DNA from 3 places in the Stenotrophomonas maltophilia group sp. LNF247 genome. Region 1 is predicted to be linked to each of the others. Evidence: predicted binding sites of a transcription regulator. Region 1 holds the regulator's gene; each other region holds the start of a gene.
The links. The regulator FliA, encoded in region 1, starts transcription of late flagellar genes. The targets are predictions, from matches to a motif close to TAAAGTTTNNCNNNCNNNGGCCGATAA.

Region 1 (2,262 bases):
ACAACAGGTCGTCGGCGTCGTTCTGCGAGACCGCGTGGCGGTCCAGTCCCTTCAGTGCCGGCCCGGCCAGTGCCGGGTCGGTGCGATGCTGTTCCGGCGGCAGGCCGAGTGCGCCGAAGCCTTCGTGGACGCGGCGGACAATGCCGACCACGCGGCGGATGATCTGCCCGGTCAGGTCCTGGTAGCTCTGGGTCAGGGCGATCTCGGTCAGGTTGTGGCGGATGCGCTCGAGCTGCGCGTCCTGGCCTGGCTGCAGGCCTTCGGCACGCAGCTGTTCGGTCAGGCTGCGGCATTCCTCGGCCAGGTCCAGGGTACGGTGGGTGGCCTGTTCGGTCATCGCCACCACGTGGTCCAGGCGCGCGCAGGCGTCATCCAGCTCACCGGCCTCGCTGGGCACGGTCGGCAGTTCACCCAGCGCCTGTCCCAGCTCGCGGGCCAGCCGCGACAGGCCGCTCATCATCGGCTGCGTGCGCAGCGCGACCAGTCCGTCGATGCGTTGCCGCCAGGCAGCTTCGTCACCGGACTCCAGTGCGTCCAGGGCTTCCTGCAGGCGCAGGGCCAGGGCGTTCTTGTCGACCGTGGTATCCATCAGGCGCTGGCCGCCAGGCGTTCGAAGATCTTGCCGAGCTTCTCTTCCAGCGTCTGCGCGGTGAAGGGCTTGATGATGTAGCCGTTCACGCCGTTCTGGGCGGCTTCGATGATCTGTTCGCGCTTGGCTTCGGCAGTGACCATCAGCACTGGCAGGGTCTTCAGCTTGGCATCGGCGCGGATCGCCTTGAGCAGCTCAATGCCGGTCATCACCGGCATGTTCCAGTCGGTGACGACGAAATCGAACGACTGGCTCTGCAGCAGCGACAGCGCGGCATGCCCGTCCTCGGCTTCGGCGGTATTGGTGAAGCCAAGATCGCCCAGCAGGTTCTTGACGATGCGACGCATGGTCGAGAAGTCGTCGACGATCAGGATGCGCATGTTCTTGTTCAAAGCAGAGTTCCTTTGTTGTTCATTCCGGGTGGCCGGGGGCAGCCGCCTCGGGCATGTTCACTCTTCCAGGCCGGCGTCGGCCGCCTCGAAAATCTTCAATCGTCCACGCAGGCGCAGCACGGCCTGGCCGTGGATCTGGCAGACCCGCGACTCGCTCACGCCGAGCACCGCGCCGATCTCCTTCAGGTTCAGTTCCTGCTCGTAATAGAGCGAGAGCACCAGCTGTTCGCGCTCGGGCAGGTGGCCGATGGCCTTGCCCAGCTCGCGGCCGAACTCGCCGCGCTCCAGCACCTGCTGCGGGGTCGGGCCGCCCTGGGCGACGGTATCCAGCTCGCCCTGGTCCTCGATGCGTGACTCCAGGCTCAGCACCTGGCCACGCGCGGCGTCTTCCATCAGCCGCAGGTATTCGGGCAGCGGCATCTCCATCGCGGCGGCCACTTCGGTGGCGCTGGCGGCACGGCCGGTGCTCTGTTCCAGGCGGCGGATGGTGGCAGCGGCGTCGCGTGCGCGGCGATGCACCGAGCGCGGCACCCAGTCGCCACGGCGGATCTCGTCGATCATCGAACCGCGGATGCGGATCGAGGCGTAGGTCTCGAACGAGGCGCCCTGGTCGGCGTCGTAGCTGCGCGACGCTTCGATCAGCCCCATCATGCCGGCCTGGATCAGGTCGTCCACCTCCACGCTCGCCGGCAGGCGTGCGGCCAGGTGGTGGGCGATGCGCCGCACCAGGTCCGAGTGCTGGGAGATGACCTCGTTGGCCGCCGAGCGCTGGACCTCCCGGTACTGGGCTGCGCCTTTCATGCGGCCACCCCGCGCTGCTTGAGAATGCGCTCGAGGAAGAACTCGACGCCGCCACGCGGTTCGGTCGGCGCCTGCCAGCGTGCGGTGCGGCGCGCGATCTCGGTGATCGCCAGCGCGGCCGGGCTGGACGGGTAGGCCTTCACCACCGGTTGCTGGCGCTGCACCGACAGGCGCAGCCAGTCGTCCTGCGGCACGCAGCCCAGGTAGTTCAGCGAGACATCGGCGAGGAACTTCTCGCACACGCGGGTCAGCTTTTCGTACAGCACGCGGCCCTCGTTGGGGTCGCGCACCATGTTGGCCACCACCTGGATGCGGTCCACGCCGCGCTCGCGCGACAGCACCTTGATCAGTGCGTAGGCGTCGGTGATCGAGGCCGGTTCGTCACAGACCACCACCACGGTGTCCTGCGCGGCCTGGCAGAAGGTCAGCACGCCGTCGGTGATGCCGGCGGCGGTATCGACCACCATGATGTCCAGCTCG
Region 2 (2,262 bases), on a different contig from region 1:
GGCCCTCGCCCTGTCGCACCGCCTGCAGCCGGCGGGCGATCGCCCGCGCGTTGAAGCTGCCTGGTGCGTCCAGCTTGGCCTGCAGCCACTGGCAGGTCGCCTCCACGCCCAGCGCCGCACGGCTGTGGGCGATATCGCGCCAGATCAGCGTGGCCTGCGCGTGGCCAGCCAGTGCGCCATAGCCGCCATGCAGCAGGTCGTCCAGTGCGTCCAGGCTCGGCCCGAGCTGCCATGCCTCGCCGGCCATGAACACGCGGTTGATCTCCGTGTAAAGGCTGGCGATGTCATCGATGGCGGCGCCTTCAATCTGCAGGACGAGGGTCATGCGCCGACTGTAGCGTGGTCCGCGCTGTTGTTGATGGCCCAGCACGAGAGAGCTTTGCGCGGTCGCTCCGGGCTGAATGCCATATGGCATCGCGGTGCGCCTTTGCCACAGGTCACGACGGGCGTCGAAGGATGCGTAGAGGGCCAGCGACGATGCGAATCATTGCACTGGCAACGTGGTGGCTTGCTCTGCAGTGGGCGGACGCCACGCCGCCATGCATCTTCTGCATCGGTCATGGATGCCAGGGACTACTCCGGAGAAACACCGATACTGAGCGCGAGTTCATGAGGCTCTCCCGAGAAAGTATCGAACGTTCTTTCCCAGGCCAGAGGCGGAAGGAAGCGTGGCACATGCCTCTGGTGGCTTCTTCGCAGTCCAAGTTAATGCTGGCTACTCGTTCTCCATGCGCCGTCACCGGCTCGCAAAATGAATAACCCGCATTCAGGTCGAATATTGGGTGGTCCGATGCACGTTTGCAATGCGCGGCTGCAGGAATTTGCCGGTGCGCGGTTTTCACAACAGCCCGCACATTTCAGGATATCTGGATCGATACAATAATATCGGCCCATAAAGTTTCCCCTGCCTGCGCCGCCATCGACCGTACGGCCATTGATCAAGGGAATTGAGATGCTCGCCTTACGCAACCTCCGAGTGGGATCCCGGCTGGGCGCCGGGTTTGGTTTGCTGCTGCTGTTCATCGTCGCCATCGTCGGCCTGGCGTTGTACGGAAATCACCTGAAGTCCACCCAGTTCGAGAAAGTGGTGGACGTCAACATGGTGAAAATGCGGTTGTTGAACGAGATGCTGGATACCAACAATGCGGTGCTGATGCAGCGCCGGCTGATGGTGATCAAGCGCGGTGAGGATTTCGACAGGGATTATCGGAAGGCGCAGGAGCTGTCGCAGGCTTACGACGCCATATGGGCCAAGTACATCAAGATTCCGCGTGATGCCACCGGCGATACGCTGGTCGCGCGGATCGACGCGGCACGCAAGGCCACCGACGCGTCCACCCGGCAACTGCATGAGCGCATGAAGGCCGGCGATTTCGACGGTGCAGCCAAGGAGCTGCTTGCCGAGCAGGGCCTGGCGACGGCCTGGAACGAGGCGATCTCCACCCTGCTGCGGCACCAGGAGGTGCTGACGGCGCGCAGCCGCGAGGACTACCGCGCGACCGAGGCGTGGACCGGCACCTTGTCGATCGTGTTCGGCGTGCTGAGCCTGATACTCGGCTCGCTGGCCGCATGGGCCATCACCCGCAGCCTGACCCGGCCGCTGGAGGGAGCCGTGAAGCTCGCCGATGGCATCGCCAACGGGCGGCTGGACAGCAGCATCGACGCCTCCGGCAACGATGAGGTGACGCAGCTGCTCAGGTCGATGCAGCGCATGCAGGCGCAATTGCAGTCTGTGATGGCGGCGCAGGGGGAACTGGCTCGCCAGCACGATGCGGGCAGCCTCAGCTATCGCATGGATGAGAGCGCCTTCCCCGGTGACTACGGGCGCATGGTGCACGAGACCAATGCGCTCGTCGGCTCGCATGTGCAGGTGCAGAACCGGTTGATCGAAGTAATGAAGCACTACGCCAGGGGCGATCTGTCGGTAGACATGGATCCTCTGCCGGGCGAGAAGGCCGCGATCACCCAGGCGATGGACGAGACCAAGGCCAGCCTGTCAGCGATCAACGGTGAGATCCGCAGGCTGGCGACGGCAGCAGCGGCGGGGGACTTCAGCCTGCGCGGTGACGAGCAGCGCTTCGCTCACGATTTCCACGACATGGTGGCCGGGCTCAACCGGCTGATGCAGACCACCGACGAGAACCTGGTGCAGGTATCGAGCCTGTTGCAGTCCATCTCGCGCGGTGACCTGACCGTGCGCATGCAGGGGGACTTCCACGGGGTGTTCGCCCGGATGCGCGATGACTGCAACGCCACCGTCGA
Region 3 (2,262 bases), on a different contig from region 1:
GGCGACACGGCCGTGGGAGCCGGAGCGCCTACGCGCGGCGTTGCAACCGCAGCCACCGCAGGTTGCACTGCGGGCGGGGAAACCGCCGCCGGCTCACCCGCATCGTGGTGCAGCCACCAGCCCCCCCCCACGCCCAGCAGCACGCCCAGCACGATCAGCTGCGAAAGACGCATCGGCTCACTCCTGCATCACCACGGGCACCGAAGTATCCACCGCATCGGCCACGCGCAGCGCATCCCAGTTGGTCATGCGCACGCAGCCATGCGACTCGGTCTTGCCGACATGGCCGGGCTCGGGCGTGCCATGCAGGCCGTAGTGTGGCTTGGACAGGTCGATCCAGACCCGTCCGACCGGATTGTTCGGGCCAGGCGGCAGCGTCGCCTTCTTTTCGCCCTTGCGCGCATCCCAGAACAGCTTCGGGTTGTAGTGGAACGGCGGGTCGCGATACACGCCGAGAATCTTCCATTCGCCGATCGGCAGCGGATCGTGCTGGCTGCCGGATGAGACAGGCACCTGTGCGATCACTTTGCCCTGCGCATCCAGCAATTGAAGTGTGGAGTCGGACTTGTCGACCACGATCTTCGCCGCCTTCGGCAAGGCCCCCGTTCCGATGTTGGGCACCTGGATGCGGCTGCCGGCCTTGGCCAGATCGACGCCGGGATTGAGTGCCTTCAGCAGCTCAGGGGAGGCGTGGAAGCGCTCGCCCAGGCCTTCTTCCACGCTGCTGAAGCCCAGCGACTTCAGCTTGGCCTGTGCGGCGGGCCCTTTCGGTATGGGCTGGAACGGGCCGGCAACATCTTCAGCCGTGAGCGTGTAGCTTGCCAGCGGCGTGATCGTATCGGCCTGCAGGGCCTTCCAGGTAGCGTCATCCAGTTCACCCGTTACGCTCAGCCCATGCGCCGCCTGGAAGCCCGACACCGCGCGCCGCTGGTTGCTGCCCACTTCGCCATCGATCTGGCCGGGGGAAAAATTCGCGCGATCCAGCAGCACCTGGGCGTGCAGGACAGAGCGGGGTGCGGTGTCCGGTCCTGCCTTCTCGGCAATGGGGGCAGGCAGGCCAGGCGGCGGCGCCTGCGCGAAGGCAGGTGATGCCAGCAGCGAGAGAGCGAGCAGGGCGGATCGGGGCATGGGTAACGGCATCGGGGACTCCAGCAGGGAACGCCACCACCTTGCCCGTAGACGGCGCCGAGCCACCGTGAAAGGGATCTGATGCCCGCATGAGCAGGCATGTCATTGCGGCCGGTTTGCACCGGCAGGTGCCACTGGGACGGCGACTCACCAAGGTGAACAGTGGCCGACGCCATTGGTGGATGGCGATCAAGATTGCCTGCCGTGCCGCCGATAAGGGCGCATCCCCCCGTTTTGGATACCCCCATGAACTACTTGAGGAACGTCAGGGTTGCCTGGCGTCTTGGGCTGGGCTTTGGCCTGTTGCTGCTGCTGGTTGCCGCCGTGGTGGCCACCGGCGCCACTGCCAGTGTCGTGCAGAAGCGCGCGATGCAGCAGGTGGTCGACGTCAGCGTGGCCAAGGTGCGCCTGTTGTCGCAGATGCTTGATGCCAACAACCAGATGATGGTGGTGCGCCGCGAGATGCTGATCCGCCAGGGTGATCACCGCACCAGCGACGAGAAGCGCATTGCTGATCTCGTCAAGCGCTACGAGGCCAGCTGGAGCGCCTACCAGGCGCTGCCCAGTGACGCCGAAGGCAAGGCCATCGCTGAAACCATCGCCGCCAAGCGAGCCGTTGCTCGCCCGCTCAACAAGCAGACCAGCGAACTGATGGAGCAGGGCGATTATCCCGGTGCCGTGGCGCTGACCCTGGGCCCGGTGCAGGACGCCGCCAACGGCTGGAACAAGGCGCTGTCCGATGGCGTGGACTTCGAGGAGAAGGAAAGCCGTGAGGCTGCCGCCGAGGCGATCCGCCTGGGCGAGCGCAGCCTGCTGCAGTTGCTGGTGCTGGGCGGCGTTGCGCTGCTTGCTGGCATCGGCGCCTCGGTGATGATCGGCCGCAGCCTGACCGGTCCGCTGGCGCGCGCGGTGAACCTGGCCGAGCGCCTGTCCAAGGGGCAGCTGGACCAGGAGTTCCGCCTCGGTGGCCGCGACGAGCTGACCCAGCTGGGTGAGGCGATGGCCAGCGTGCGCCAGAGTGTGCAGGCGGCGATCGGCGCGCAGTTGCAGATGGCGGAACAGCACGAGGCCGGCGCAATCCGCTATCGCATGGACGCCAGCGCGTTCCCCGGCGATTTCGGCCGCATGGTGCAG

Region 2: ACTXG9_RS05315 (methyl-accepting chemotaxis protein) is a predicted target of FliA. The motif match lies at 894-920, and genes of this name have one in related genera.
Region 3: ACTXG9_RS12220 (methyl-accepting chemotaxis protein) is a predicted target of FliA. The motif match lies at 1,319-1,345, and genes of this name have one in related genera.

The regions. Positions count from the first base shown of each region.
Region 1 is NZ_JBSRQL010000001.1:443,944-446,205, reverse strand. It holds gene ACTXG9_RS02110 (protein phosphatase CheZ) at 1-589, opposite strand, end outside; gene cheY (chemotaxis response regulator CheY) at 589-981, opposite strand; gene ACTXG9_RS02100 (RNA polymerase sigma factor FliA) at 1,039-1,782, opposite strand; gene ACTXG9_RS02095 (MinD/ParA family ATP-binding protein) at 1,779-2,262, opposite strand, start outside.
Region 2 is NZ_JBSRQL010000004.1:831-3,092, forward strand. It holds gene ACTXG9_RS05310 (barstar family protein) at 1-325, opposite strand, end outside; gene ACTXG9_RS05315 (methyl-accepting chemotaxis protein) at 953-2,262, shown strand, end outside.
Region 3 is NZ_JBSRQL010000011.1:3,622-5,883, forward strand. It holds gene ACTXG9_RS12210 (M23 family metallopeptidase) at 1-173, opposite strand, end outside; gene ACTXG9_RS12215 (L,D-transpeptidase family protein) at 178-1,140, opposite strand; gene ACTXG9_RS12220 (methyl-accepting chemotaxis protein) at 1,375-2,262, shown strand, end outside.